DNA from 2 places in the Clostridioides sp. ES-W-0016-02 genome. Region 2 is predicted to be linked to the other one. Evidence: a T-box and tRNA genes for the amino acid it is inferred to sense, from the RefSeq annotation. Region 2 holds a T-box; the other holds one or more tRNA genes.
What was found. The T-box of region 2 lies ahead of serS (serine--tRNA ligase). A T-box ahead of a tRNA ligase gene usually reads a tRNA of that ligase, here a tRNA-Ser.

Region 1 (11,635 bases), 790 kb from region 2:
CTTCATCTTTGTCAATACCTCTTACAATAGACATATCAATCTTCACATAATTTGGCATTATGTACAGTAGTACAGCATCGCCATTGTAACCTGTTCCAAAATCATCTAAAGCAATTTCTATATTCCACTGATTTATATACACTTTCTTTTTGTCAATAAAATCTTCACTAATCTTATCATTCTCTGTTATTTCTAGCACTACCCTATTTAGATAATTACCATATAAATCTTCTATTTCTTCAAAATCAACTTTTGATAAATTATTATTTGGTATAGAGTTTAAGAACAATTTACACACTCCAAACTGTTCCCTATATCTCTTAAAAGATTTAAGTGCTTTGAACCATGTGATACGTTCGATTTGATATAACTTAGACTGTGAACGAGCCAATCTAATAACATCCATTGGAGAACTAAAAGTTTCCATTTTGGGTCTCATAAGTGCTTCATATGCAAATACTTCACCTTTACAATCCACAATAGGCTGAAATGCATATTCAACCAATTGACCATCAATTAATTTATTTAACTCTTCTCTATTATGCAACAAGAATGAATCTTTATTATATATATTGACATCAAATTCACTTACTTCACCTTTAATTGTATTTTTAATTTGATACATAGCAAAATCTGCATATTTCATTAGTTCATCATAGTTAGTTGAATCGCTAGGATACCAAGAAATTCCTGCTGATGCTCTTATTTTAAATTCTGTCCCATCATGAAGCTTTAATAAAGTATTATTCATCTGTGTCTTAACTGAGTTAATAATAGTTCTTATGCTATCTTTACTTTCATACCCATATATGAATACATAAAACTCATCCCCTGAAAGTCTAGAAACTATACCATTCCATGATATAAACTTTTTAAGTATATCTGCTGCACATCTAATATATTCATCACCAGCATCATGACCATAGGTATCATTAATATATTTTAAATTATCTAAATCCCACATTATAAATGCAGCTATTTTAATCTCTTCTTTATTTTCAAATTTTTCTCGTACTTGTGAATAAAAAGCTCTCCTATTTAGAAGATTTGTTAAAATATCAAAATCTCTTTCATACTCAATTTTCATTTTCTCAATAAACTCTTTTGTAACATCAACAACAACACCTAATATCTTTAAGTCATCTTCAACAATATTTAATCTTATCCACTTAGAAGTTTTATCTTTAGATTCAAATTTATATATGTATATATTTTCTGTCTTATAATTTTTCTGTAAATATGTATCCATTTCATTCATTTTTTTCATAAATTTACTTTTTGATATATATCCATATTCTTGAAATTCATCATCCGTAGTAAATATACTAAAAAATCCTTTTGTACAAAAAACATTATCTCCATTTTTATATAATTCAAAAGCTCCAATTGGCATATCTGCAATTTCAATAATTTGTGATAATTTTGATGAGGAATCTGCAACATTTGCACTAAGTAGCTCTATGGCTGAAGATAATTCATCTATTTCAGATATGTTTATTTTATCAAGATTTACTGGTTTTGATGGATTACTATTTCTAACTTTATTAACCAAAAGAACAATTGGTTTTGTAAACAATCTCGAAGCAATATAAATACCTATAAGCCCTATCACTAAGGAAACTGCAACAGACACTATTACCAAGGTTTCCACTCTTTTTGAAAAACACAATAAACTTTTTTCTTCAATAATTCCCAAAAGAGCCCAACGCTCATTTTCAAATGGAGTATTGGAATTGTATAAATCTAAATATTGTACACTAGCATAAGTACTTTCTTTAATTTTACCATCATCTTCATTTTTAACTTTATATACATTTTTATAAGATTCTTTTTGCTCAAGGTTCGAATGTAAACCATCCCAAAATTTGTCTTTAAATGTATAACCATTCGAAACAACATTTTCAAATGCCAAATCATCATTTCTATCTACGCCTAAAATATAATTACCTTTTTTATTTTCATTTATCTCCCCATATGGAAGCAACTCTCTTAAATAATTTATACCTAAATCTATTCCAAGTACTCCATATACAGTTCCATCTTCATAAATAAGAGGAACTGAATATGTTATAACTCTATCGCCTTCATTTGTTAATAAGAACTGACTTCCCCAGTATCCTAAATTAGAACTTGATGTATTTGGATTATCAATTGCAGCTCTAAATGGTTTATAAAAGAAATTATCTCCTTTTTCCTCATTTTCACTTTTAAAGGAAAACTTTGGAGCCCAATAACTATCCATAGATATTCCAAAACTTCTTGCTATCTCTGAGGAGCCTCTTTCAATTAGCAAATCAGAATTATCATTTGGGTTAAATTTAGGGTCTAGGTCTCTTATATACAATCCTGTCTTACTTATTTCATCTTTACTATTTATTGAATCATATTCAATATCTTTGTTATTTAAAATTATGAAAGAACCTGTAACAGAATTTTTTCTCAAAAGATATATTAAATCTTTTGATATATTTTTTATAATTTCTTTATTAATTTCTTCGTTTATACCCACATCTTTAATTGAGACATTATTTTCATCTAAAACCTTTTTTACAGATGAGTTAATAGCTAGTTCTGTCTCGCTTGTCTTTGACCATCTTTGTAACATCTCATTTTGTATATAATTTTTACGATTAATTACTCTTTCATTTAAAATATCAAATGAATTATCATTTAGTCTTTTAATAGTTCCTCCCCATAAAATTGTGGCACAAAATAAACTTGTTTGAATTAGCATAACAATAATTAGAGGAAATATCATCTTTTTCATTATTGAGTTATTCTTTTTTAGATTATTTTCCATATTTATTCCACCCATACCTTTGTGCATTTTGGTACACGTTGCCAATTCACCTACTCTTTTACAGCATTTTCAAGCTCAGTCTTAAAATTTAAAAACCATGCTGAAAAATTTTCATTATTATTAAATTGTGCTACTGCATTCTCTTTAGAGGTTCCATTTTTTATTAATTCATTTATTTTATTTAAATCTTCTTTAGCTTTATCAATCATTGAATACTCAAGGATTTGTCTGGCTTTTGTCCCACCATCAAATGCTTTATTAGTGTACAACTTACAACTATTAATCTGTTCAATAGATGAAACAATTGAACTTTCCACTTTACTTGATACCTTTAAATCGTCTTTATTCATAACATCCTTTATAACATCCAAATTATTTGTTTTTTTCTTTACTGGTAGATATCCAGAAGCAATAGAGAATTTTACATTAGACTCTTTATCTGTAAACCATTTTAAAAATTCTACTGATGCATACTCTTCTTCTTTAGTAGATTTTGTTACAGCCATTCCTGCCCCTTGTTGTACAGCATATTTTTCTTTATCTTTAAAACGTGGAGCTTGAAAGACAGATGTCTCAATTTTATAACTCTCATTATCATTTAACATTACTTCATCTGGAAAATATGATGCTCCTGAACTAGAGCCAACAAGAGCTAGTATATCTCCTGTTTTTGCATCATCAGAACGGAACTTACCATAAGATGCAAAATATCCATTTATATATGGGACATAAAAATTATCCCATAATTTTTTCATAACCTTTTCATCAAGATTCAGTGTAACTTTTCCATCTTTAACTGAAAAAATTTCTACTCCTAACTGCTTACTTCCTATAATAATATAATTTGCTAGAGCATCTCTTCCAAAAAATGCTTTACCATCATTAGGCTCTTTTGTTAAACTATCTGTCCATTCATAGTATTTCTTTGATGTCTCTACTAATCCTTCAATTGTTTGTATATCATTTATATTTGAATTTGTTGCTTTGGCAAACTTATCCCAATCTGTCTTATTTAACATCAAAATCTCAGTAGACTTTGCAATCGGAAAAAGCTTAAGTTCGTTATCAGAATTTAGTCTACCTTCATCTACATATTCTTCTATATACTCATTTAATTCATCCTTACTTATGTACTTATCAATATCTACTAGTAGTTTTAATTTATCCATTTCATATGCAGTATCTGAGTACGCTGCAAAAATATTTGGAACATCTTCAGAACCAACCTTTTTATTAGCAGAATCCAGCACCTTTTCAGATAAATCAACTACATTTCCCTGACTAAACGCTTCAACAATAATTCCTTTTTCAGCACCTACAGTGTCATTAAATTCCTTAACTAGCTTATCAAACGCCATTTTTTGCTGTCCATTATAATAATGCCAAATTTCTATTGATGTCGGATTTTCTGGATCTAGTTTATAACTCTCTTCCTTTTTCAAATCACACCCTGTAAGTAATAAAATAATCATTGATGTGATAATTAATTTTACAAATCCACTCCTATTCATAAAATCGACTCCTTCAAATGTATAAAATTTATTATAGCATTAAAACCGTAACTTAATTACTTATATTAATTATAAAATATTTACTGATATATTTAAATAGGACTAACAGTATATTTAAAAGCAACTAGAAAACAAATGATTACAAATATTGAAAATATACCTTTAGCATAATTCTTCTCTCTAAATGCACCAAATGATACCAAACCTTGTTGAATAGCCACTGTAATTACTAAAAGTGTCATTATTATATTAAGCTGAACTAACTTAAACAGATAAAGTAAAGAAAATATTACTAAAAGAACACATAATACAATACTAGATTTATTAATAATAGTAGTAATCTTATCTTCTTTTTTATGTTGTTTATTAGATTCTTTTAACTTCTCTTTATTTAAAGTTTCAACCTTTTTATTATACCTTGCCCTTGTTTTATCTTTATATTTTGTGTTTTTATTCTTATTACCCATTTATTTACTCACCTTTGATATCAATTTTAAAATTGAGTCCTTTCATAATTTAAATATTATATGTTTAAGATACCATATATTTATCACAAAAAGGTAACTTACTAATCATCTATTTTTAATTTTCGCATAAAAAAGCTATCCCTTATTAGAAATAACTCTGTATTGAGATAGCTTATTTAACTATTTATTTTCTCCAACATTTTCTACATCATCGAACTTACTATCAACCAAGACTATATCAACTCTTCTGTTTTTTGATTTGCCATCTGGAGATGAATTGTCAGCTATTGGTCTAAATTCACCATATCCTACAGCAGACAACTTATTTGGTGCAATACCTGCACTATCAATAAGAAGTTGGACAACATTGGTTGCTCTCATAACTGATAAATCCCAATTAGATTTAAATTCAGAATTTTTTATAGATAGGTTATCTGTATGACCTTCTACTCTTATATAACTATTCATTTCATTTAACATCTTACCTATTTGAATAATCTTATCTCTAGAATCATTTATTATAACAGCTTTTCCAGTATCAAATAATATAGTATCTTTAAGGCTTATTACTAGTCCTCTATCTTGAGCTTTTAATGATACCGAATTTGCCAATCCACTTTCATTTAAATACTTTTGAATATTTTCACCAACTTCTTTAAACTCAGGATTTTGTAAACTATCTAGATTATTATTGTTTTGGTCAACTACTGGTTCTATTTTATTTTGTCCACCTTCAATAACTCCAGATGAACCACCAAATGCAGAACTTAGAGATTGAGATAATTGTTTATATTTCTCTGCATCAACATTACTCATAGAATACATTATGACAAAGAAAATCATAAGTAATGTTATGAGGTCTGAATAAGTTAAAAGCCATCGCTCATTATTTTCTTCTTTTTCGTCTTCATCATGTAACATAAATATTCCATCCTTTTATATTATTCAATTCTACCATCAGCTTCTCCAAGTTCAATTAATTCTTTTGAATTTAAAAATATCTTTAATTTTTCTGTCATTAAATTAGAATTATCTCCCTCAAGTATAGATAGTATCGCTTCTATCACTAAAAGTCTTTCATTAGTTTCTTGCTGATTTATAGCTTTAAGCTTTGATGCTATTGGTAACCAAATTAAATTGGCTGAACCAACACCGTATAAAGTAGCCAAAAACGCTACAGATATCTGAGGTCCAAGTGCATCTGGATTACTCGAAAGATTTCCTAAAATATGTACTAATCCCATAACTGTACCTATGATTCCCAGTGTAGGTGCATACCCTCCTGCTGAATCGAATATTGCTATTCCTTCTTTATGTCTTTTTGATGTTATTTGTATTTGAGATTCTAATATATTTCTTATTGTAGCTGCATCAACGCCGTCTACCATAAGTTCAAGACCTTTTCTAATAAATGGGTCCAATTCATCATTTTCGCTTATTTCTTTATCAATACTAAGAAGACCTTCTTTTCTGGCCTTGATTGCAATTTCTTTGAAATAAACTATGTTTTCTATATTGTTAGGCTTTTTATTTTTAAAAGCTAACAACATTATCTTTATGGACTTTTTGAATACAGGAAATGGTGTTGAAGCACCAACAGCCCCTATAGTTCCACCAAAAACAACAAGTGCTGATGAAAATACAAATAAGGCTCCAATGTGTCCCCCATCAATAACGAAAGCAACCACTAAAGATGCTATTCCCACTATAAAGAAAATTAAAGTTGTCATATATTACCTCCTTTCTTTAATTATGTCTGCTAGGTTGTTTTTATTAATAGACATTACAAAAAAGACTACCTTCAACAAGGATAGCCTTTGATAATTGGCGGAGAAGGAGGGATTCGAACCCTCGCACCGGTTACCCAGCCTAATCCCTTAGCAGGGGATCCTCTTGAGCCACTTGAGTACTTCTCCTTATTTCTATGCAATTAAATTATATAATAAAATTATATTTTAGTCAATTAATTTATGAAATTTAAGGTATTTTAAGTCATTAAATATCTATTTTCACTTTTTTACTTAAATGTAAGTTTGAAATATGGTAAAATTATCTTGCATAACGCTTATAATATTATTTACTAAATATACACACATTAACATATAGACATAAATCCTTAATTCATCATAAGTTATGCTTAAAACTAAAATAATATTAATCCAAGGAGGATTTTCCATGTTACCACAGGAAAGATATGAGAAGATTTTAAGTATTCTCGAATCAGATAATATAATTAAAATAAATGACATAGTCCAAATGTTTGATATATCAATAGAAACAGCACGAAGAGACCTAGCACATATGGAAAGTATTGGACTTTTAAAAAGAGTTTATGGTGGTGCTATACCAGTTATAGCAAGTAGCGTAGAACTTAACTATATTAAAAGAAAAAAAATAAATTCAAATGATAAAAAACAAATTGCTCTTAAATGTAGTGAATTTATAAATACAAATGACACTATTTTTATGGATACTGGAACTACTGTTCTTGAAGTTGCAAAAAGTTTAAAAGACAAAAAAAACTTAACTGTAATAACTAACTCAATTTTGGTTGCAAATGAACTTATGAATACTAATATAAAAGTATATGTACTTGGTGGATATCTTAGAGAAACTGAAGGTTCTTTTTCTGGACCACTTACATTAGCAGCCATTGAACAATTTAATGTTGATAAGGCAATTTTAGGTGCTGGAGGTATTACACTTGAAAATGGTATTTCTGACTATCACTTAGAAGAATCACTTGTTCGAAAAAAAATGATTGAAAGGTCTAGAAAGTCAATAGTAGTTGTTGAGCCACCTAAGTTTGGAATAAATTCATTTGCTTCTGTTGCTCCTATAGAGCATATAGATACTATTATTACATCTGCTAGTATAGACCACGACATAATTATAGAATTTTCTCAAAAAGGAATACCTTTAGTCATAGCTGATAATTAGCTTATATGATTGCTTTTTAGTTCCTTATAAAATATCATTGATTAAAGTTAAGGAGCCAAATAATTATTTATTTAGCTCCATTTATACCTAAACTATACAGTGTTTTTACTATGTCACTATGTCTTTTTTTATTTACCTTATTTTTTTAACTTAACTCTATTTTTTAATTTAGCTTAACGCTTACTTTAACATTAATTCTTTTATACAACCTCTTTTTTCATTTTACTACTTTGCTCTTCTTCTGCTGTTAAATCTTTTGTCATTACCATAGCAAGTGCAATCGCCAATACTCCACCAACTAACTTTCCAATTACAACAGGTGTAATCATCTCTGGCACTACTCCTGCTGTAAATCCTAGGTGATCACCTAGTGCTGCTGTTGCACAAACTAACCATGCTGTATTTACTACTTTTCCCTTTGGGCTCATGTCTTTCATCATTTTATACACTGGAATACTATTAGCTAAAGTGAAAACTAATCCAGCTGCACTTGTTGCATCCATACCTAATTTTCCACCTATTGCTGTAAGTGGTTTATTTAAAACTTTAACTAATAAATGTAGTATAGGAAAAGTACCCAATAATACTATTGCAATACTTCCAATTACTTGAATACCCTCTCTTATAGGTGTCATTCCTTTTATAAGTACTACCCCTGTTATTTCTTGAAATGCTGCTGCACCTAATCCTATTGTTATCAATATAGATATAATTTTTCCAAAAACTAAAGACCCATTTATCATAAGTGTTGAATTTACTTTCAGACCTATTGCTAATATTACTGCTAATATTATTACTGGCACCATATTTATAATCACCATTGATAAATTAAATCCTGCTATCATTCCTCCTACAATCCCTCCAAAAGGTATTGTTATTAATCCTATTAATAACCCTTTTGCAAAAAATGGTCTGTCTTCATACTCTATAAGGCCTAATCCTACTGGGATTGAAAATACAAGTGTACACCCAAGCATTGATGATACAACTAATCCTGCAAGCATCCCTGCTTCTTTATTGTGTGCAAGTTCCATCGCTAATGGATATCCTCCCATATCATTTGCTAATATGGTTGCAAACATAGATGGGTCTGCTCCACATAAATTGAATATTGGTATTATTACTGGTCCTAATACATTTGAGATAACTGGAGCTAAACAAACTATACCAACCATCCCTAAAGCTAGTGGACCCATTGAATTAAAACCTTCTTCGAATTGTTCACCAAGACCAAATTTATTTCCAATTATCCTATCTAATGCTCCTAAAAGCACCCCTACAGCCATTATATATAATATAACTTTATCAAAGGGCATATTTAATTCCTCCTATACATGTAAATACTATGTTGTACTTTAATTAGCACACATCTTTTTGGTATCGTTTTCCCAGTTCATAGCTCTTTTTACTGCTTGATTCCACCCAAGCAAAATTTCTTCTCTTTTTTGTTTTGTCATATTTGGAGTGTATTCTTTACTTATTGTAAACTCATTTCTAATTTCATCAATACTATTCCAAACACCACAGGAAAGACCTGCCATATATCCTACTCCAAGCACTGTTGTCTCAGGATTTTCTGCAATTTCAATTGGTATATCTAATATATCGGATTGAAACTGCATTGTAAAATTATTTTTTGTAATTCCACCATCCACTCTTAGCATTTTTATATCCTTTCCTGAAGCTAAATTCATAGAGTCAACAACATCTTTGACCTGAAGTGCAACAGATTCAAGAGTAGCTCTTACTATATGCTCTTTCTTAGTACTGCCTGTTATACCAACCATTGTACCTCTTGCATATTGGTCCCAATAAGGTGCTGCAATCCCTGCAAACGCTGGAACAAAATATACACCACCAGTACTTGGTATTGAGTTAGCCATATCATCAGTTTCTGAGTAATTTTTTATAACTCCAATTCCATCTCTAAGCCACTGTATTGCAGCACCTGCTATATATACTCCGCCATCATAAGCATATGTAATTTTGTCTCCTATTTTCCAAGCAACAGTTGTTAATATACCATTACCCGCTATTTTCAACTCTTCACCTATATTCATATATAAGAAACATCCTGTTCCATAAGTATTTTTAACCATACCTGGCTCAAAGCATCCATTTCCAAATAGAGCTGCTGGCTGGTCAACCATCGAAGCAGTAATTTTTATTGATACACCACAAAATGCCCCTTTGTCTGTAGTCCCAAAATCACCACTTGTAGGCATTATATCCGCTAAAATACTTCTAGGAACTCCTATAATATCAAGTAATTCTCTATCCCAATTCATATCTCTTATATTAAAAAGCATGGTTCTTGCTGCTGTAGAAACATCAGTTAAAAAAGACTTTCCTCCTGTCATTTTCCAAATTAACCAGCTATCTAATGTTCCAGCAAGTACTTCTCCATTTTTGATTTTTTCTTTTACACCTTTTACATTATCTATTATCCATTTAATTTTTGTCCCTGAAAAATAAGGGTCTATGATTAGTCCTGTTTTATCTATTATCTTATTTTCTAATCCTGGTATATTCTTTAAATTTTCAACATAATCATAGGTTCTTCTGCACTGCCATACAATTGCATTGTATAATGGCATACCTGTATTTTTATCCCATAGCATTACTGTTTCACCTTGATTATCTATACCTATTCCCTTTATATCACTTTCATCTATTCCACTTTTAAAAGCTTGTTGTAGTACATTATTACTTACAGTTTTTGTGTTATTCCAAATTTCTATAGGGTCATGTTCGACGTATCCAGATTGTGGATAGATTTGAGTATGCTCCATATAATCACTAAAAACAAACTCTGATTTTTCATTTATTAATACTGCTCTTGTTCCTGTTGTTCCTTGATCAATTGCTAATACATATTTCACTTTAAGCGTCCCCCTTTATTTTCAGAATTAATAGATTTTTTATTATTTTTTGAATATAAAATCTATTCAACTTATTTATATTCTATATCATCTTGGGGATTTATACAATATTTATTACAATATTTTTTGTATATTTTTACTTTTTTTGATTGTTAAAGTATTTTAATTAAAATATTATTGCAATATTATTAGTTTTATTCTATAATCTAGTTAAATTAACACATAAACTTTTAATATATACACATAAACAGTCATCATAAAATTTAAATTAAACTTTAAGGAGGATTTGCAATGAAAAAAACATATCTATTTAGTCCTGGACCAGTAATGGTTACAGATAGGGTTAGAAATTCACTTCTTCACTATGATATATGTCATAGAGGAAATGAATTCATGAATTTATTTAAAGATACACAACAAAAAATCGGTAAATTATATAATGCAACTTCTGATTATTATTCTCTAGTTGTATCTGGTTCTGGAACATCTGTAAATGAATGTGTATTATCTTCTATATTTGATAAAGAAGATGCTGCTTTATTAGTTAGTAATGGTGTATTTGGAGAAAGGCTAGAAGAAATATTATCTGCTTATAGTGTTAAGACCTACAAACCAGACTTTAAATGGGCTGAATATCCAGACTTAGATATTTTAGAAAAATACTTACTTGAAAATCCTGACATAAAAGTAATTGCTATGGTATTTCATGAGACTAGTTCAGGAATGATAAATCCTGTACCTGAATTAGGAAAACTTGCAAAAAAATATAACAAAATATTTTTTGTTGATGCAATAAGTGCATCTGCTGGTGAATACATTGATGTTGATGAGTTTAATATAGATATAATAACAGGTGTTGGTGGTAAAGCCCTTGGGGCATTTCCAGGCTCTGCATATCTTTGTGCTAAAGAAAGCGTTTTACAAAATATTAAAGAAGATCAATGTAAAAATGTGTATCTTAGCCTTTACAAACATTATAAGCTTGCAAAATCATCTTCTCAAACACCAAATACACCTAATGTCACTTTAATATTT
Region 2 (6,933 bases):
CCTTTTGGAAGAAGTCGTCGAAGGTGGAATCAATAACTGGGGTGAAGTCGTAACAAGGTAGCCGTATCGGAAGGTGCGGCTGGATCACCTCCTTTCTAAGGAGAATTGCCTACTGTTTAATTTTGAAAGTTCTTTATGAACTTCATATTTGGGGGTGTAGCTCAGTTGGGAGAGCACTTGCCTTGCAAGCAAGGGGTCAGGAGTTCGACTCTCCTCATCTCCACCATTAAGAGTATATTACTTAAATCTTTGATTTATCTAGTAGCCTCTTACATGCACTTCTAGCTTATCTTTAGACAAGCTATGTGCGTTAGCACTTTAAGCAACAGAATAAACTGAACACATGTGAAGTTTGTTTGTTGGCGACGTGCGTTAGCACTTTAAGCAACGGAATTTATTCGTTGGCGCTGTGCGTTAGCACTTTGAAAACTGCATATATATATTTAGTGATATGACATCTAATTTGTAATATATAAAGCTGATAACTTTTAAAAATTATCGAAGTTGATAGCTTCTAATCTATCAAACCTTTTTAACTGGTCAAGTTATTAAGGGTGCAGGGCGGATGCCTTGGCACTAGGAGCCGATGAAGGACGTGATAAGCTGCGATAAGCTTCGGGGAGTTGCACGTAAACTTTGATCCGAAGATTTCCGAATGAGGAAACTCACTTAGAGTAATGTCTAAGTATCATTAAGTGAATACATAGTTTAATGAGGGGAACTCAGGGAACTGAAACATCTAAGTACCTGAAGGAAGAGAAAGAAATTCGATTCCGTAAGTAGCGGCGAGCGAACGCGGAATAGCCCAAACCAATAAAGTTTTCTTTATTGGGGTTGCGGACATATCTTAAACGAAGAGGTATCGTAATTGAAGAGGTTTGGAAAGACCCACCACAGAAGGTAATAGTCCTGTATGTCAAACGAGAAAACTTCAGATATGATCCAGAGTACCACGGGACACGTGAAACCCTGTGGGAAGCAGGAGGGACCACCCTCCAAGGCTAAATACTACCTAGTGACCGATAGCGTATAGTACCGTGAGGGAAAGGTGAAAAGAACCCCGGGAGGGGAGTGAAATAGAACCTGAAACCCTGCACTTACAAGCTGTGGAAGCACATTTCTTGTGTGACCGCGTACTTTTTGTAGAACGGGCCAACGAGTTACGTTAAGTAGCAAGGTTAAGCACTTAAGGTGTGGAGCCGTAGCGAAAGCGAGTTTTAACTGAGCGTTCAGTTACTTGACGTAGACCCGAAACCGGGCGACCTACCCATGAGCAGGATGAAGCGAAAGTAAAATTTCGTGGAGGTCCGAACCCACGAGCGTTGAAAAGCTCGGGGATGACTTGTGGGTAGCGGTGAAATTCCAATCGAGCCCGGAGATAGCTGGTTCTCCCCGAAATAGCTTTAGGGCTAGCCTCAAGGTGAGAGATACGGAGGTAGAGCACTGAATGTCCTAGGGGGTATTGCACCTACCGAAGACTATCAAACTCCGAATGCCGTCATCTTATACTTGGGAGTCAGACTGTGGGTGATAAGATTCATAGTCGAAAGGGCAACAGCCCAGATCGTCAGCTAAGGTCCCTAAATGTAAGTTAAGTGGTAAAGGATGTGGGATTGCACAGACAACCAGGATGTTGGCTTAGAAGCAGCCACTCATTCAAAGAGTGCGTAATAGCTCACTGGTCGAGTGATCCTGCGCCGAAGATTTCCGGGGCTAAAACTTACTACCGAAGCTACGGCATCAGTAATGATGGGTAGGGGAGCTTCCCATACGGGTTGAAGCATGACCGTAAGGACATGTGGACAGTATGGGAGTGAGAATGTTGGCATGAGTAGCGAGATGTGGGTGAGAATCCCACAGGCCGTAAACCCAAGGTTTCCAGGGGAAGGTTCGTCCGCCCTGGGTTAGTCGGGACCTAAGCTGAGGCCGAAAGGCGTAGGTGATGGACAACAGGTTGATATTCCTGTACTACCGATAACCGTTTGAGAGATGGGATGACACAGTAGGATAAGCTAAGCACACTGTTGGTTATGTGTGCCCAAGCATTGAGGCAGTCAGAGTAGGTAAATCCGCTTTGATAATGCTGGGATGTGATGGGGAGCGAAATTTAGTAGCGAAGTAGCTGATTTCACACTGTCAAGAAAAGTCTCTATCGAGGTTAAAGGTACCCGTACCGCAAACCGACACAGGTGGGTGAGGAGAGTATCCTAAGGCCCGCGAGAGAACTGTTGTTAAGGAACTCGGCAAAATGACCCCGTAACTTAGGGATAAGGGGTGCCACCATACGGTGGCCGCAGAGAATAGGCCCAAGCGACTGTTTACCAAAAACATAGGTTTCTGCTAAGTCGCAAGACGATGTATAGGAGCTGACGCCTGCCCGGTGCTGGAAGGTTAAGGGGATCTGTTAGAGTAATCGAAGCAGTGAACTTAAGCCCCAGTAAACGGCGGCCGTAACTATAACGGTCCTAAGGTAGCGAAATTCCTTGTCGGGTAAGTTCCGACCCGCACGAAAGGCGTAACGATTTGGGCACTGTCTCAACAACAGACTCGGTGAAATTGTAATTCCGGTGAAGATGCCGGATACCTGCGACAGGACGGAAAGACCCCATGGAGCTTTACTGTAGCTTGACATTGGGTCTTGGTACTACATGTACAGGATAGGTGGGAGGCTTTGAAACCAGGACGCCAGTTTTGGCGGAGCCATCCTTGGGATACCACCCTTGTAGTACTGGGACTCTAACCATAGGCCATGAATCTGGTCTTGGGACACTGTCAGGTGGGCAGTTTGACTGGGGCGGTCGCCTCCCAAAAGGTAACGGAGGCGCTCAAAGGTTCTCTCAGTACGGTCGGAAATCGTACGTAGAGTGTAAAGGCAAAAGAGAGCTTGATTGCAAGACATACAGGTCGAGCAAGGATGAAAATCGGACTTAGTGATCCGGTGGTTCTGCGTGGAAGGGCCATCGCTCAACGGATAAAAGCTACCCTGGGGATAACAGGCTTATCTCCCCCAAGAGTCCACATCGACGGGGAGGTTTGGCACCTCGATGTCGGCTCATCACATCCTGGGGCTGTAGTAGGTCCCAAGGGTTGGGCTGTTCGCCCATTAAAGTGGTACGCGAGCTGGGTTCAGAACGTCGTGAGACAGTTCGGTCCCTATCCGTCGCAGGCGTAGGAAATTTGAGGAGACCTGTCCTTAGTACGAGAGGACCGGGATGGACGTACCTCTGGTGTACCAGTTGTTCTGCCAAGGGCATGGCTGGGTAGCTATGTACGGAATGGATAAGCGCTGAAAGCATCTAAGCGCGAAGCCAACTTCAAGATAAGATTTCCCACCGCAAGGGTAAGACCCCAGAAAGACTATCTGGTTGATAGGTCGAAGGTGTAAGTGCAGCAATGTATTTAGCTTATCGATACTAATAGGTCGAGGACTTGACCAATATTTATTTGATGTTCATTGATTAAAATATATATGTAGTTTTTAGAGTGTTAACTCTAAAGAATCTAGTTTTACTAGTTTCAATAACTTAATAGTAATATTAAGCATAGAGATTATGTGGTTACAATAGCAGAGAGGATACACCTGTTCCCATTCCGAACACAGAAGTTAAGCTCTCTAGCGCTGATGGTACTTGGTGGGAAACTGCCTGGGAGAGTAGGACGTAGCCACGTAGTCTTTTTTTATTGTTTGCTATAAAATCTAAAATTAAACAGAATATAAACTCTGTATTGATTTATACTAAGATAAAATATAGAATTATATAATATAGACAAAAAGTTTTGATTTAGAAAGAAGGTATGATATGAATTCTAATGAAAGAAGAAACAAATTAATAGATATTTTAAAGGAATCCAAGCATCCTGTAAAAGGTGGAGTGCTAGCAGAGCTATTAAATGTAAGCAGACAAGTAATAGTACAAGATATAGCGCTTATAAGAGCTAAAGGTTTTGAAATAATAGCGACACCTCAAGGATATATAATATATAATCAACCATATTTTTCCAGACAAATAAAATGTAAAAATCATAGAAATCCCCAAGAAATTTATGAAGAACTAAGAATTATTGTAGATTTGGGTGGAATTGTAAAAGATGTTATTGTAAATCATCCGACATATGGTCAAATAACTGCGGAACTTAATATTTATTCTAAAATGGATATAGATGATTTTATGATAAAAGTTGAAACAAATGAGTTTAAACAATTATCAGTTTTAACAGAATGTAGTCATATTCATACAATTGAAGCACTCAAAGAAAAAACTATTGAAGATATAATAAAAAAACTAGATGACAGTGGAATATTATCATAAGGAGGAGTTAAATGAATTTTTTGTCATTGGCTAAGACTACTTCAACAAATAGTAATATAACGAAGAGAACTTTAGAAAATATGCTTAATAATTTCAGTGATAATATACCAAATATTATATATGCAATAACAATATTTATAATAGGTATTTATATAGCTAAGATAGTAAGAAAGATGGTTTCTAAATTTCTAATTAAATATGGAATGAGTAAAGGTGTAAATAATTTTATTGTATATGGTATATATATATCAATGCTATCCATCATATCACTGATAAGTTTAGGTATTATAGGAATACAAACTACATCAGTTGTAGCGGTCTTAGGAGCAGCTGGATTTAGTATAGGATTAGCATTTAAAGAAATATTATCAAACCTAGGTTCAGGCATGATTATTTTGTTTTTTAAGCCATTCAATATAGGTGATTATATTCAAGGGTCAGGTGTGGAAGGTACAGTTTCTGATATACAAATATTTAGCACTGTTCTTAAAACTCCAGATAATAAAACTATAATAATACCAAATTTTCAATTGACAAGTAATAATATAATTAATTACACACATCAAAATAAAAGAAGAATAGATTTTTCGTATAATATTTCTTATGACAGCGATATAGATATGGTTAAATCTATATTAAATGAAATTTTTACAAATGAAAAAAGGATACTAGATGATCCAAAGCCAATCATAGGGTTAAACTCTATAGGTAATAATACTATGCAAATAGTTGCTAGGCCTTGGGTTAAAACTGATGATTACTGGGATGTATACTTTGATATAATGGAAAAAGTTAAAAAGAAATTTGATGAAAATAAAATAGAAGTTCCATTTATTCCTGCTTCATTATTGTTTAATAACACAAGTAATTTAAATTCTTTAGATAAAAGATAATATTTTAATTAAACAAAAAAATCAAATTCAAGATAACAAATTAAAGAAAATTCTAAAAAAAATTGAATAATAGTATTGAAAGATGTTAATATATATAATATAATGATTATCAAATAAAACAATTAGTTAAAAGCATTGAAAGAAAATAGTAAAAAACAGGTTGTATTCAGAGAATGAGTGGATGGTGAGAACTCATTACAATGGTTTTTGAATCTACTCTAGAGCTTCTAGTTAAAGCTAGACGTTTACCTACGTTACAGGTCTGAGAGGATTGTACATATGGGTATAATCAATTAGGGTGGCAACGCGGATAAAAGATTTTCGTCCCTTTTATAGGGTAAACGGAGGTCTTTTTTTATTTTCAAAATTTGTTTAAACTAAGAATTTGCAGTTAAAAATGTTTTAATTTAAATTGGAATTATTAATTTATATTATAAAAATTATTAGGAGGAATTAATATGTTAGATATTAAAAGAATAAGAGAAAATTTAGATGATATTAAAAAAGCTATGGAAATAAGAGGCGAAAAAGAATTCGACCTTGATGCTGTAGTGGAATTAGATAATAAAAGAAGAGAGATACTTCAAGAAGTTGAAGTTATGAAAAATGAATTAAATGTAAACTCTAAAAAGATACCACAATTAATAAAAGAAGGAAAAGATGTAGAAGAGGAAAAAGCAAGATTAAAAGAATTATCAGACAAGATAAAAGGTATTGATGAGAAAGTAAAAGAAGTTGAAGGAAAAATGGAATATGCATTGATGAGAATTCCAAATGTACCTCATCCAGATGTGCCACAAGGTGAAACAGATGAAGATAATGTTCAAGTAAGAACTTGGGGAGAACCTACAAAATTTGATTTTGAACATAAAGCTCACTGGGATATAGGAACTGGTTTAGGGATATTAGACTTTGAAACAGCTGGAAAAATAACTGGTTCAAGATTTACTTTATATAGAGGATTAGGTGCTAGATTAGAAAGATCTTTAATGAATTTCTTCTTAAATACTCATACAGCTAAACATGGATATACAGAAGTTTTACCTCCATTTATGGCTAATAGAAATAGTTTTATAGGCACTGGTCAACTTCCTAAATTTGAGGAAGATATGTTTAAAATAGAAGGGCTAGAGTATTTCTTAATACCAACAGCTGAAGTACCTGTGACAAATATACATGCTAATGAGATATTAGATGTTGCAGAACTTCCAATAAAATATTGTGCATATACTCCTTGCTTTAGATCTGAAGCTGGTTCAGCAGGAAGAGACACAAGAGGTTTAGTTAGACAGCATCAATTCAATAAAGTTGAATTAGTTAAATTTGTTAAACCAGAGGATTCTTATAAGGAATTAGAATCATTAACTCATGATGCTGAAACTATGTTACAAATGTTAGGTCTTCCATATAGAGTTGTAAGAATATGTACAGGAGACTTAGGATTTACAGCTGCTTTTAAATATGATTTAGAAGTTTGGATGCCAAGTTATAATAGATATGTAGAAATATCTTCTTGTTCAAACTTTGAAGATTTCCAAGCAAGAAGAGCGGGAATAAGATTTAAAAGGGATAAAAAATCAAAAGCAGAATATGTTCATACATTAAATGGTTCTGGATTGGCTATAGGAAGATGTTTAGCTGCTATATTAGAAAATTATCAACAAGCAGATGGCTCTGTAGTGGTTCCAGAAGAATTAAGACCTTATATGGGTGTTGATGTTATAAAATAA

Region 1: it has a tRNA-Ser gene. The T-box ahead of serS (serine--tRNA ligase) is inferred to sense a tRNA for this amino acid. The anticodon was not compared.

What each region holds. Positions count from the first base shown of each region.
Region 1 covers NZ_CP061361.1:804,252-815,886, reverse strand. The annotation lists gene IC758_RS04130 (EAL domain-containing protein) at 1-2,800, opposite strand, end outside; gene IC758_RS04125 (extracellular solute-binding protein) at 2,851-4,311, opposite strand; gene IC758_RS04120 (hypothetical protein) at 4,404-4,778, opposite strand; gene IC758_RS04115 (flagellar motor protein MotB) at 4,959-5,699, opposite strand; gene IC758_RS04110 (flagellar motor protein) at 5,720-6,508, opposite strand; tRNA gene IC758_RS04105 (tRNA-Ser) at 6,604-6,694, opposite strand; gene IC758_RS04100 (DeoR/GlpR family DNA-binding transcription regulator) at 6,954-7,718, shown strand; gene IC758_RS04095 (ethanolamine utilization protein EutH) at 7,919-9,034, opposite strand; gene glpK (glycerol kinase GlpK) at 9,074-10,600, opposite strand; gene IC758_RS04085 (pyridoxal-phosphate-dependent aminotransferase family protein) at 10,892-11,635, shown strand, end outside.
Region 2 covers NZ_CP061361.1:17,513-24,445, forward strand. The annotation lists rRNA gene IC758_RS00085 (16S ribosomal RNA) at 1-95, shown strand, start outside; tRNA gene IC758_RS00090 (tRNA-Ala) at 151-226, shown strand; rRNA gene IC758_RS00095 (23S ribosomal RNA) at 539-3,437, shown strand; rRNA gene rrf (5S ribosomal RNA) at 3,553-3,669, shown strand; gene IC758_RS00105 (transcription repressor NadR) at 3,801-4,310, shown strand; gene IC758_RS00110 (mechanosensitive ion channel family protein) at 4,322-5,203, shown strand; T-box leader at 5,330-5,535, shown strand; gene serS (serine--tRNA ligase) at 5,662-6,933, shown strand.